DNA from 3 places in the Streptomyces sp. NPDC059909 genome. Region 1 is predicted to be linked to each of the others. Evidence: riboswitches for the same ligand, from Rfam matches in the RefSeq annotation. Region 1 holds a riboswitch; each other region holds the start of a gene.
The links. Region 1 has a riboswitch for cyclic di-AMP ahead of ACFV9O_RS15785 (M23 family metallopeptidase). Riboswitches for the same ligand answer to the same signal wherever they lie in the genome.
Positions count from the first base shown of each region.

Region 1 (4,217 bases):
CGGCGCACGTCCTTCGCGGAGAGCCGGGGGTACGGCGCGAAGAAGCGGTAGTACTTGGACTCGTCCGAGACCTGCTCGTAGAAGCTGACGAGCCGGTCGGCGTCCTCGGTGGTGATGGGCCTGATGCGCGCGGTGCCACCGTCGCGCAGCACCACGTCGGCTTCCCAGTGGTCGGGGTACGCGTGGTCCGACGGGGTCTGCATGGGGAAAGAGTACGGCTCGGGCACCGGTCGCGAAGCCCGTGGGGCGGGTGCAGTCTTAGGGCACCCGCGAGTGCCCGGACACCGGCCGAGACGTTTCCGAGCACTGCGGGACACATGAGAGACTGGTCTAGACAACCGCTAGGACTTGAAGGGCATCACCATGGCTGAGCGCCGCGTCAATGTCGGCTGGGCCGAGGGCCTCCACGCCCGCCCCGCTTCCATCTTCGTCCGTGCCGCCACGGCCTCCGGCATCCCGGTGACGATCGCCAAGGCCGACGGCAACCCCGTCAACGCCGCCTCGATGCTCGCGGTGCTCGGCCTGGGCGCGGAGGGCGGACAGGAGATCGTGCTCGCTTCGGACGCGGACGGCGCCGACGCCGCCCTCGACCGTCTGGCGAAGCTGGTCGCCGAGGGTCTCGAGGAGCTTCCCGAGACCGTCTGACCCGGTCCGGGCCGGATCCGGGTCCCGGGCGTCGCGCCCCGCCGTACGCCGGAGTCGACCCGGGAACCGCACCCCGGCCGGCAATCACAAATGAATGGAAAACGGCGGAGCCGCAGTCACCGGGAATTACCGGTCTGCGGCTCTGCTGTTTGAAATAGCCCCTCTTTGTATACGGCGCTTTTGTTAATTGCGGGCGCTCGCCGTGTTTACGGCATGTTGCGAAGTCCTCACCGTCCCGCGCGCCGGAATGCGCAGCCGGTGCGCACCCGTCATCCGCTCGGCGTGCATCATGGTGAGCGCCCGCGCCCGCTCCGCGTCGCCGCGCGACACCGCGTCCACGATCGCGCCGTGCTCGGCCCAGGACTCCACCGGCCGGGCGGGCTGCTCGACGGCGTACATCCAGGCGATCTTGTGCCGGAGCTGGGTGAGCAGCGCGATGAGGCCGGGGCTGCCGGATGCCTGCACGAGGGTCTCGTGGAACCAGGCCCCGAGCGAGCGCAGGTCCTCGCCCTGGCCCCGGCGCGCCCGCTCCTGGCCGAGCCTGACCAGGCCGCGCAGCACTTTGAGGTGGGCCTCGGTGCGCCGTTGCGCGGCCCGCGCGGCGCCCAGCGGCTCCAGCAGCATCCGGATCTCCAGCAGATCGGCGGCCTCCTGCTCGGTGGGCTCGGCGACGCACGCTCCCGCGTGCCTGCGGGTGACGACGAAGCCCTCCGCCTCCAGGGTCCGCAGCGCTTCGCGCACCGGGACGCGTGAGACGCCGTAGCGGCGCGCCAACTGCTCCTCGGTGAGCCGGCTGCCGCGCTCGAAGACACCGGAGACGATGTCGTCGCGGATCGCCGTGCATACCGAGCGCGCAGGAATGCGCATACCGAACCTCCGCCTTTAATCCGCGCGAAACCCCGTCGAGCGACGTCTGTTCGGTGACTCTATTGCAGTGAGCCGGAAATTCCGATGGCCTACGGGAATCCATGGATATCTTTTGGCCGGAATACGCTGGCCGAAAGCCCCGGCCGGTCTTCATGACCGGGCCGGGGCCCACGCCGCGGAGGCAGGTGTCAGACGCGGACGCCGTGGCCGCGCAGATACGCGACCGGGTCGATGTCCGAGCCGTAGTCGGGGCTCGTGCGGGCCTCGAAGTGGAGGTGCGGCCCCGTCGAGTTGCCGGTGGACCCGGACAGACCGATCTTCTGGCCAGGGGTGACGGTCTGGCCGACCGAGACGCCGATGGACGACAGGTGGCCGTACTGGGTGTACGTGCCGTCCTTCATCTTGATCACGATGTTGTTGCCGTACGCGCCACCCCAGCCGGCCTCCACGACCGTGCCCATGCCGACGGCGACGACCGAAGTGCCGGACGGGGCGTGGAAGTCGACGCCGGTGTGGCCGCCGGAGGACCAGACCGCGCCGCCCGCCTGGTAGCCGGTGCTGATGTACGAGCCGGCGACCGGGAGCGTGTAGGACATCAGGCGCTTGCGCTCGGCCTCGCGGGCGGCCCGCTCCTTGGCCTCGCGGGCCGCCTTGAGGCGGGCTTCCGCCTTGCGCTTCGCCTCGGCCTCGGCCTTCGCGCGGGCCGCGGCCAGGTCGGCCTCACGCTGCTGGGCGTCGGCCTGGGCGTCGATCTGCTCGGCGAGGGTGTCGGCGGCGACGAAGGCCTGGTTGAGGCCGGTGTCCTCGAGGGAGGGGAGTTCCGTGTCGGCGGCGAGCGCCGGGGAGGCGAGGCTTCCGATGACGCCGGTGGTGGCGAGGGCCGCGGCGCCGGCGAGACCCACGCGCTTGCGCGTCAGCCGGCTCGGACCACGATGCTTCCCGGTGGCACGGGTGAACGCCATGTAGTGGCTGATCCTTTCCTTCCTTCTCGCCTACCGGGTTAGCTGACGGGTTCGGAGCAGGAAGGTCTCCTACGGGCCCCTCCGCACGGGTGCGAAGGCGTCCGATTCACCCCAGGGGACATGTGGGTCCCCGGCTCCCCGGGCTCGCGCCCGACGGGGACTCGGCGATGGCTGTCCGATGCCGCGAATGCGGCTGGTGCAACCGGCGGACAGCGCAGATGACGCTAAGCCGGACATCTTTCAATCACCAAACGGACACAGAGATTTGTTGTACATGCCACAGGGCAGAAGCGCAGCCTCTCCAACAAAACGGACATACGGAAGGGCCCCGTTGGCACGATGCCAACGGGGCCCCACGAGTGCGCCGGAGCCGACCGGCAGTCAATCAGCCCGTGACAACGGTCACTTCACCGATTCCGAGCGCCTTGACCGGCTCCTCGATCTCGGACGCGTCGCCGACGAGCACCGTGACGAGCCTGTCCACCGGGAAGGCGTTGACGACCGCGGCCGTCGCCTCGACGGTGCCGGTCTGGGCCAGGCGCGCGTACAGCTGGGCCTGGTAGTCGTCCGGGAGGTGCTGCTCGACCTGGTCGGCCAGCGTGCCCGCGACCGATGCCGCGGTCTCGAACTTCAGCGGGGCCACACCCACCAGGTTCTGAACGGCGACATCGCGCTCGGCGTCCGTCAGGCCCTCCGCGGCGAGGGTGCGCAGCACCTTCCAGAGGTCGTCCAGCGCCGGGCCGGTGTGCGGGGTGTCGACGGAGCCGCTGATGGCGAGCGTGGCCGCGCCCGTGCCGTCGGCGGCGGAGCGCAGGACCTGGGCGAAGGCCCGGACCCCGTACGTGTACCCCTTCTCCTCGCGCAGGACGCGGTCCAGGCGGGAGGTGAGGGTGCCGCCGAGGCAGTACGTGCCGAGGACCTGGGCCGGCCAGACCCGGTCGTGCCGGTCCGGGCCGACGCGGCCGATGAGGAGCTGCGTCTGGACCGCGCCGGGGCGGTCGACGATGACGACGCGGCCCGTGTCGTCGGCGGTGATCGGCGGCATGGGACGGGTCCCGGCCTGGCCACCGGTCCAGGCGCCGAGGGTGTCGGCCAGCACGGCGTCCAGGTCGACGCCGGTCAGGTCGCCGACCACCACGGCGGTGGCCGATGCGGGCCGGACATGGGCCTCGTAGAAGGCCCGGACGGCCGCGGAGTCGATGCGCTCGACGGTCTCCTCGCTGCCCTGGCGGGGGCGGGACATCCGGGAGGAGGCCGGGAAGAGCTGCTTGGAGAGCTCCTTGGCGGCGCGGCGGGCGGGGTTGGCGGTCTCGTGCGGGATCTCGTCCAGCCGGTTCCGTACGAGCCGCTCGACCTCGCTGTCGGCGAAGAGCGGCGCGCGCAGGGCCTCGGCGAGCAGGCCGAGCGCCTTGGGGAGCCGGGAGACGGGCACCTCGAGGGAGACACGGACGCCGGGGTGGTCGGCGTGCGAGTCGAGGGTGGCGCCGCAGCGCTCAAGCTCGGCGGCGAACTCCTCGGCCGTGTGCTTGTCGGTGCCCTCGGAGAGCGCCCGGGCCATGATCGTGGCAACGCCGTCGAGGCCCTCGGGCTCGGCGTCCAGCGGGGCGGTGAGGAAGATCTCCACGGCCACGACCTGCTGGCCGGGGCGGTGGCACCGCAGGACGGTCAGTCCGTTGTCGAGCAGACCGCGCTCGGGGGCGGGGAAGGCCCACGGCCTGGCCTCGCCCGCCTGCGGCTGCGGGT
Region 1 covers NZ_JBHWKX010000019.1:80,360-84,576, reverse strand. The annotation lists gene ACFV9O_RS15800 (GNAT family N-acetyltransferase) at 1-203, opposite strand, end outside; gene ACFV9O_RS15795 (HPr family phosphocarrier protein) at 364-645, shown strand; gene ACFV9O_RS15790 (GntR family transcriptional regulator) at 829-1,512, opposite strand; gene ACFV9O_RS15785 (M23 family metallopeptidase) at 1,701-2,474, opposite strand; cyclic di-AMP (ydaO/yuaA leader) riboswitch at 2,488-2,651, opposite strand; gene ACFV9O_RS15780 (M16 family metallopeptidase) at 2,860-4,217, opposite strand, start outside.

Region 2 (4,217 bases), on a different contig from region 1:
GACGAGCTCCTGCATCTGCACTGGGGGCCCCGGATCGGACCGGCCGACGCCGAGGCCCTGGCGGCCCGGCCCCTCCCGCCCTACTGGCCGTTCGAGTCGCAGCTCGACGGCCACGAGGAGTATCCGGTCGAGGGCGGCCCCCGGTTCGTACGGCCCGCCCTCTCCGTACGCACGGAAGCGGCGCGCGGCACCGAATGGCGCTACGACGACGCACAGGTGGACGGTGACGAGCTGCGGCTGCGCTTCGACGACCCCCTGCACGGCCTCGCGCTGACCCTGCACTACCGGATGCGGGACGACTCCGACGTGGTCGAGCGCTGGGTCACGGTGGCGCACGCGGGGGAGGGGCCGGCCCTGGAGCTGCTGCGCGCCGACGCCGCCGTATGGACGCTGCCCTCCCGCGACCGGCGCCGGCTCTCCCAGCTGCACGGCCGCTGGGCGGCCGAGTCCCGGCTCGTACGGTCGGAGCTCACGTACGGAGAGAAGGTGCTCGGGTCGCGCCGCGGGCACACCGGCCACCAGCACCTCCCCTGGGCCGCCGTCGACGACGGAGAGGCCACGGAGGAGACGGGGGAGGTGTACGGCTGCGCCCTCGGCTGGTCGGGATCATGGCGGATCGCCGTACAGCACCTGCCCGACGGCCAGGTGCAGATCAGCGGCGGCGCCGGCTACGACGACTCCGGGCTGCTGCTCCTCGCGCCCGGTGAGACATACACCTCACCCGTCTTCGCCGGGCTGTGGACCGACAAGGGCTTCGGCGGTGCCAGCCGCGCCTGGCACGCCTGGCAGCTGGCGCATGTGATTCCGGACGCGCGGGCCTCCCGGCCGGTCCTCTACAACTCCTGGGAGGCCACCGGCTTCGACATCTCGGAGGAGCAGCAGCGGGCCCTGGCGCGCCGGGCCGCCGGGATCGGGGTCGAGCTCTTCGTGGTGGACGACGCCTGGTTCGGGAAGCGCACCAGCGACCGGGCGGGGCTCGGCGACTGGACGCCGAACCCGGACCGCTTCCCGCAGGGGCTGAAGCCGCTCGCCGAGGAAGTGCACGCGCTGGGCATGCGGTTCGGGATCTGGGTCGAGCCGGAGATGGTCAACGCCGACAGTGATCTTTACCGCGCCCACCTTGGCGGCCTGGGTGACGGACAGCCCTAATGTGCAGCTCAACAGCTCCCTGCGGTTCCGTTTCGTCAGCGCGATGGCCGGGGTGCTGGGCGTCGGGGGCGACCTCACGCGATGGAGCGAGGACGAGCTGACCGAGGCCCGCGGCTGGGTGGCTCTCTACAAGAAGATCAGGCCGGTCGTGCAGCACGGCGCGCTCCACCGGCTGCGGCCGCCGGAGGGCGGGCTGAGCGCCGTGCAGTACATACGCGGCGACGAGATCGTCGTCCTGGCGTGGCTGCAGGCTCAGCACTACGGAGAGCGGCCGCCCGCGATCAGGCTGCGGGGGCTCGATCCGGCGGCGGCGTACGAGTGCCTGGACACGGAGACGGCGTACCGGGGTGCGGTGCTGCTGCATCACGGAATGGACACGGGGCTGCGCGGTGATCTCGATGCGGTCGTGCTGCGGCTGAGGCGTCGGATCGGCCGGATCTGACCCTTCCGTTTGCTAAGTCGGACCTGGCTCGTCATATGCCTTTAATGGGGCTTCTGTCCGAATTCAAATGCTTTAGCAGAACACGCCCCGATTGCCAGGGAGATGGGCGTCGTTGCGTGAGCGGGATCATATTCGTGACGGTCTGTTGCCGTGTCCCGTCATCAATTCCCCTTGCGGGTAAGGAAATCAGGGATCCCCGATCGACGGAGGGTGACCGGGAAGTCCCTCTTGCCAGGGACTGGGTGAATGTCGGGTCAATGGGGAGGCTTGTACCCGCCGATTTGCTCGCTTACGGTCGCCGCAATCCGGTCGGACCGCCTAATCCTGCCGCCGACCGGAATACGCACCCACCCCACGCGTGGCAGGAGCGGGGGACCCAGGTAGTTCGCCGGTCCGGAGTTCCGGACGGCTAGGGGTCAAGTCGCGTGCAAGCGCGACCGGGCATCTCCAGCCCGAACCCGACAGCTCACCTCGTAGGCGCCGGAGAGGAATTCGCCATGCCCAAGGGCAAGCATCGCCGTCCGAGGACCAACCCGATCACGCGCGGATTCGTCGCCGCGGGCACGGGTGGCGCCGCCATCGCAGTCCCGCTCATCGGCGCCGCAGGTGCACACGCCGCGGAGGCGTCCGCGCCCACCGTGACCCGCGAGCATGTCGCCACCGTCGCCCAGAAGGCCGCCCCGCAGACGCCGAAGGCGGGGAAGGCCGCCAAGACCTACACGGTCGTGGTGGGCGACTACCTGTCCAAGATCGCCGTGGAGCAGGACATCGACGGCGGCTGGAAGAAGCTGTACGCGGACAACCGCGCGGCCGTCGGCGAGAACCCGTCGCTGATCCACCCGGGCCTCAAGCTCACCATCGGCGCCAAGGCCCAGGCGAAGGCCCCGGCCGAGGCTCCGGCCAAGGTCGAGGCTCCCGCGGAGGCGAAGACGAAGGTGCGGGCCGAGGTTCCGGCCAAGGCCGAGGCTCCCGCGGAGGCGAAGACGAAGGTGCGGGCCGAGGTTCCGGCCAAGGCCGAGGCTCCCGCGAAGGCCGAGCGCACGCAGGCCCGCGCCGAGTCCGGCTCCGCAGCCGCCAAAGCGCCCGCCGCTGCCCCGGCCGCCGCCCCGCAGCGCAGCCTCTCCGACTACTTCGCGGCCCCCGTCGACGCGAGCATCACCACCGCCTACCGCACCGCCGGGGCCATGTGGTCCAGCGGCTACCACACCGGTGTCGACTTCGCCGCTGCCACCGGCACCTCCGTCAAGGCCGTCGGCGCCGGCACCGTCGTCTCGGCCGGCTGGGCCGGCGCGTACGGCAACCAGGTCGTCATCCGGCACAACGATGGCACGTACTCGCAGTACGCCCACCTCTCCTCCCTCGCGGTCTCGTCCGGCGAGAGCGTGAGCGGCGGGCAGCAGATCGGCCTCTCCGGCTCCACCGGCAACTCCACCGGGCCGCACCTGCACTTCGAGATCCGCACCACCCCGAACTACGGCTCGGACATCGACCCGCTGGCGTACCTCCGCCAGCACGGTGTCTCCCTGTGAACCTGACGTAACGTCAGCAGAGTCCGCCGTTCCCCGACCTGACCCAGGGGGACGGCGGACGCGTGTGTGCCGCCGTATTCCCGTCGGCCGGGAAACTGACCAGGTGGTTTATCTCACGCCTCGTCAACCCCTCCCTACGGTGGCGTAGGTCACTTCACGCCGTGAATGATGTCTCGACGTGGCAGACGATTCGAGATCAAGAACAAATGGTGCATTCGGGTCGTACGCGGCGATCGGTGACAGTTTCACCGAGGGCGTCGGAGACCCCGGACCCGAGGGTCAGTTCGTGGGCTGGGCGGATCGCCTCGCGGTCCTGCTCGACGACCGCGTACCGGAACACACCTTCCGCTACGCCAATCTCGCCGTACGCGGCCGCCTGCTCGACCAGATCGTGGCCGAACAGGTCCCGCGTGCGAAGGAACTCACCCCCGACCTGGTGACCTTCTGCGCGGGCGGCAACGACATCATCCGGCCCGGCACCGACCCCGACGACGTCGCCGAGCGCTTCGAACGAGCCGTCGCCGACCTCACCGGCGCCGTCGGCACCGTCATGGTGACCACCGGCTTCGACACCCGCGGCGTGCCCGTGCTCCGCCATCTGCGCGGCAAGATCGCCACGTACACCGCGCACGTCCGCGCCATCGCCGACCGCTACCACTGCCCGGTCCTCGACCTCTGGTCGCTCAAGTCCGTCCAGGACAGGCGTGCCTGGGACGACGACCGGCTGCACCTGTCGCCCGAGGGGCACACGCGCGTCGCACTCCGCGCCGCCCAGGTCCTCGGCCTGGACGTGCCCGCCGACCCGGACCAGCCGTGGCCCCCACTGCCACCGCGCGGCACGCTCGAGGTCCGGCGCGACGACATCCACTGGGCGCGCGAGTACCTCGTGCCGTGGATCGGTCGGCGCCTGCGGGGCGAGTCCTCCGGCGATCACGTCGAGCCGAAGCGTCCGGATCTGCTCCCGCTGTCAACTTGACCCGGCCGTAAACGACCGGGCTTGGAGGTAGCGCCCAACTGGCTGCCGGGTGGGCTCCTGCGTCCAGACACCCCTATGGGGTGGCAGGGACGCGTGACTCACGCCCCGCAGTCCACGCAGC
Region 2 covers NZ_JBHWKX010000047.1:178-4,394, reverse strand. The annotation lists partial or broken gene ACFV9O_RS27175 (alpha-galactosidase) at 1-1,591, shown strand, start outside; cyclic di-AMP (ydaO/yuaA leader) riboswitch at 1,930-2,084, shown strand; gene ACFV9O_RS27170 (peptidoglycan DD-metalloendopeptidase family protein) at 2,089-3,120, shown strand; gene ACFV9O_RS27165 (SGNH/GDSL hydrolase family protein) at 3,299-4,096, shown strand; partial or broken gene ACFV9O_RS27160 (zinc ribbon domain-containing protein) at 4,170-4,217, opposite strand, start outside.
Region 2: another riboswitch for cyclic di-AMP. It lies ahead of ACFV9O_RS27170 (peptidoglycan DD-metalloendopeptidase family protein); the one in region 1 lies ahead of ACFV9O_RS15785 (M23 family metallopeptidase).

Region 3 (4,217 bases), on a different contig from region 1:
GTCGTGGCTGCGCAACCACGGCCTCAACCCGTCCTAACACCGACCCCGCCGACGCATCCGGCGCGTAGGCTCGGGCGCGCCGGGCCCGGCGGACCGGGCCCGGCGGACCACTCCTACAGCTTCTCGACCGGCGCGTACCGCAGCAGCAGCCGCTTCGGCTTCGCGTCCCCGAAGTCGATCGTCGCCTGCGCGTCCGAGCCCGATCCGGTCACCGCCATGACGGTCCCCAGCCCGAACTGGTCGTGCGTGACCCGGTCCCCGACGGCCAGCGCGATCACCGGCTTGTCCGACGCGCGGCGCGTGGCGAAGCCCGACGGGCCGGAACGCGACCTTGAGGACGACAGCGAGGACGTGATCCCGGACGTCGGCCCGGCCGGAGCGGCCATCGGCCCCGTCCGCTTCCACTGCATGTGCGCGTCCGGGATCTCCTCCAGGAACCGCGACGGCGGGTTGTAGGCGGGCTGGCCCCACGCACTCCGCATCGACGACCGCGTCAGATAGAGCCGCTCGCGGGCGCGCGTGATGCCCACGTAGGCCAGGCGGCGCTCCTCCTCCAGCTCCTTGGTCTGGCCCAGCGCCCGCATGTGCGGGAAGACGCCGTCCTCCATGCCCGTGAGGAACACGACCGGGAACTCCAGACCCTTCGCCGTGTGCAGCGTCATCAGCGTGATGACGCCCGCGCCTTCCTCGTCCTCGTCGGGGATCTGATCGGAGTCGGCGACGAGCGCGACCTGCTCCAGGAACTCGGCGAGCGTGCCCGAGCCCTCCTCGGCACCGCGCTCCTGCTCGAACTCGAGCGCGACCGCCGCCAGCTCCTGAAGGTTCTCGATGCGCGTCTCGTCCTGCGGGTCGGTGGAGGCCTGCAACTCGGCGAGGTACCCCGTCCGTTCGAGCACGGCCTCCAGGACCGTCGCCGGTCCCGCGCCCGACTCGACGATCGTGCCCAGCTCCTCCATCAGCGCGTTGAACCGCTTCACGGCATTGGCCGACCGGGCGGCCATGCCGTACGCCTCGTCCACACGCCGCAGCGCCTGCGGAAAAGTGATCTTCTCGCGCAGGGCCAGCGCGTCGACCATGGCCTCCGCGCGCTCGCCGATGCCGCGCTTCGGAACGTTCAGGATGCGGCGCAGCGGGACGTTGTCCTCGGGGTTGGCGAGGACGCGCAGGTACGCGAGCACATCGCGGACCTCCTTGCGCTCGTAGAACCGCACTCCGCCGACGACCTTGTAGGGCAGGCCGACGCGGATGAAGATCTCTTCGAAGACACGGGACTGGGCGTTCGTCCGGTAGAAGACCGCGACATCGCCTGCCTTGGCGTCGCCCGCGTCCGTGAGCCGGTCGATCTCGTCGGCGACGAACTGCGCCTCGTCGTGCTCGGTGTCCGCGACATAGCCGGTGATCTGCGCGCCCGCGCCCGCGTTCGTCCACAGGTTCTTGGGGCGGCGGCTCTCGTTGCGCTCGATGACGGCGTTGGCGGCGGAGAGGATCGTCTGTGTCGAGCGGTAGTTCTGCTCCAGCAGGATCGTCGTCGCGTCCGGGTAGTCCTCCTCGAACTGGAGGATGTTGCGGATCGTGGCGCCGCGGAAGGCGTAGATCGACTGGTCGGCGTCGCCCACGACGCACAGCTCGGCCGGCTCCAGGTCCTCGTACCCCGTGCCGACCAGCTCGCGCACGAGCGTGTACTGAGCGTGATTGGTGTCCTGGTACTCGTCGACCAGGACGTGGCGGAACCGGCGACGGTAGTGCTCGGCGACGTCCGGGAACGCCTGGAGCAGATGGACGGTGGTCATGATGATGTCGTCGAAGTCCAGCGCGTTGGCCTCGCGCAGCCGGGCCTGGTACATCCGGTAGGCCTCGGCCAGCGTCTTCTCGAAGCCGTCGGCGGCCTGGTCGGCGAAGGTCTCCTCGTCGATCAGCTCGTTCTTCAGATTCGAGATCTTGGCGCTGAAGGACTTCGGCGGGAACTTCTTCGGGTCCAGGTCCAGGTCACGGCAGACCAGCGCCATCAGCCGCTTCGAGTCCGCCGCGTCGTAGATGGAGAACGAGGACGTGAAGCCGAGCTTCTTGCTCTCCCGGCGCAGGATGCGGACGCAGGCGCTGTGGAAGGTGGAGACCCACATCGCGTTGGCGCGCGGGCCGACGAGATGCTCGACGCGCTCCTTCATCTCGCCCGCGGCCTTGTTCGTGAACGTGATCGCCAGTATCTGGCCGGGGTGGACATGGCGGGTCGCCAGCAGATGGGCGATCCGGTGGGTCAGCACCCGGGTCTTGCCGGAGCCGGCACCGGCCACGATGAGCAGCGGCGAGCCCGTGTGCACGACGGCGGCACGCTGCTGCTCGTTCAGCCCCTCGAGCAGCGCGGCCGGGTCCACCGCGGGACGCGGCGCACCGTCCCTGTAGTACGCGTCCCTGGCCGGGGGCACGTCGAACTTCCCCTCGAAGAGGTCGTGCGGGTCCTCCTCGTGGGGCGCGTGCTCGTCGTGCTCGGGCGGCGGGGGCTCCTCCGAGGCCGAGGTGCGCTGGAGGTCCGCCAGGAAGCTGTCGTCAAAGAGGCTGCTCATCGCTCTACGAGTCTAGGCCGCCCCACCGACAGCCCGCCGCCGCCTTCACCACAACCGGCCGAACACGGTCCGTCACATCACGAGCACGGGACGGATGCGGCACGACGGTGACACGCCGAGGTCACGAAAATGTATCGGGCATATCGAACATCGACCTTCACAGCGGCACCACAGTTTGGCTAGCGTGCTCGCCCAGGCGGCCCGTTCCCCCAACGGCGACCTACGCCAATCGGGCAGCCCACGCCGAATCCGACTTTCCCGTAAGGAAGTTCGGAACCGGGGACCCATCATGCACAACCGGGGTGAATCGGGCCGTGCTCAACTCGGCCCGTAGGACAGCCTTCCGTTCCGTCCGAACCCGACAGCTAACCCGGTAGGCGGTCCACGGAAGGAGATGCCGGCCTTGGCGTCGCATCGCAAGACGCGTACGCATCCGCGTACGAAGTCCCCCGCCGTCGGGTTCACGACGGCCGCCCTCGCGGGCGTCACCCTCCTCTCCACCCAGAGCGCCCAGGCCGACCCGAGACCCAGCATCGAAGAGGTTCAGAAGAAGGTCGACGACCTCTACCGGCAGGCGGGCACCGCGACCCAGCAGTACAACCGGGCGAAAGAGGAGACCGCGCAGCAGCGCCGCGAGGTGGACACGATCCTCGACGATGTCGCCAAGCGCACGGAGTCGCTGAACGAGGCCCGCCGCACGCTCGGTTCGTACGCGGCCGCGCAGTACCGGACCGGTGCGGTCACGCCGACCGCCGCGCTGCTCTTCGCCGACAGCCCGCAGGCGTACTTCGACCAGACCCATCTGATGGACCGGCTCTCCGACGAGCAGCGCGGCGCCATCGCCGACTTCGAGACGCAGCAGGCGGAGGCCGCGAAGCAGCGCGCGAAGGCGACCAAGAGCCTGGAGACGCTGACCGCCTCCCAGCAGTCGCTGCGCACCAGCAAGGAGCAGGTGCAGCAGAAGCTCGCCGAGGCGCGGACGCTGCTGTCGCAGCTGACCGCCGAGGAGAAGGCGCGGCTCGAGGCGCTGGAGCGTCAGCGGGAGGAAGAGGCTCGCCGGCAGGCCGAGGCGAAGGCCAAGGCGGAGGCGGAGGCCAAGGCCGAGGCGGAGCGCCTGGCGAGGGAGCGCGCGCAGCAGGAGGCGCAGAGCCAGGACACCGGGACCAGCCCCGGGACGAGCACCGGCACCGGGACGAGCACCGGCACCGACACGTCCGCCGGGACCTACGCGGCCAAGGCCGAGAAGGTCCTCGCCTTCGCCCGGGACCAGATCGGCAAGCCGTATGTGTGGGGGGCGACCGGCCCCAGCTCGTACGACTGCTCCGGCCTCACCCAGGCGGCCTGGAAGGCGGCCGGCGTCGATCTGCCCCGCACCACGTGGGACCAGGTCGAGGTCGGCCAGCGCGTCGCCACGAGCGATCTTCTCCCCGGCGACCTGGTCTTCTTCTACGACGACATCAGCCACGTCGGCATCTACATCGGCGACGGCATGATGATCCACGCCCCCAAGCCGGGCGCGAACGTCCGCGAGGAGTCGATCTACTACATGCCGATCTACGGGAGCGTCCGCCCCGCGTAGACCGCATGGACGCCTGACTGACTCACGCCGTAACCACCCGTCGCACAGGGTGCGTTGCGGCGTGAGTGGTCATGCGA
Region 3 covers NZ_JBHWKX010000044.1:48,701-52,917, forward strand. The annotation lists gene ACFV9O_RS26575 (M23 family metallopeptidase) at 1-37, shown strand, start outside; gene pcrA (DNA helicase PcrA) at 114-2,561, opposite strand; cyclic di-AMP (ydaO/yuaA leader) riboswitch at 2,793-2,957, shown strand; gene ACFV9O_RS26585 (NlpC/P60 family protein) at 2,956-4,140, shown strand.
Region 3: another riboswitch for cyclic di-AMP. It lies ahead of ACFV9O_RS26585 (NlpC/P60 family protein); the one in region 1 lies ahead of ACFV9O_RS15785 (M23 family metallopeptidase).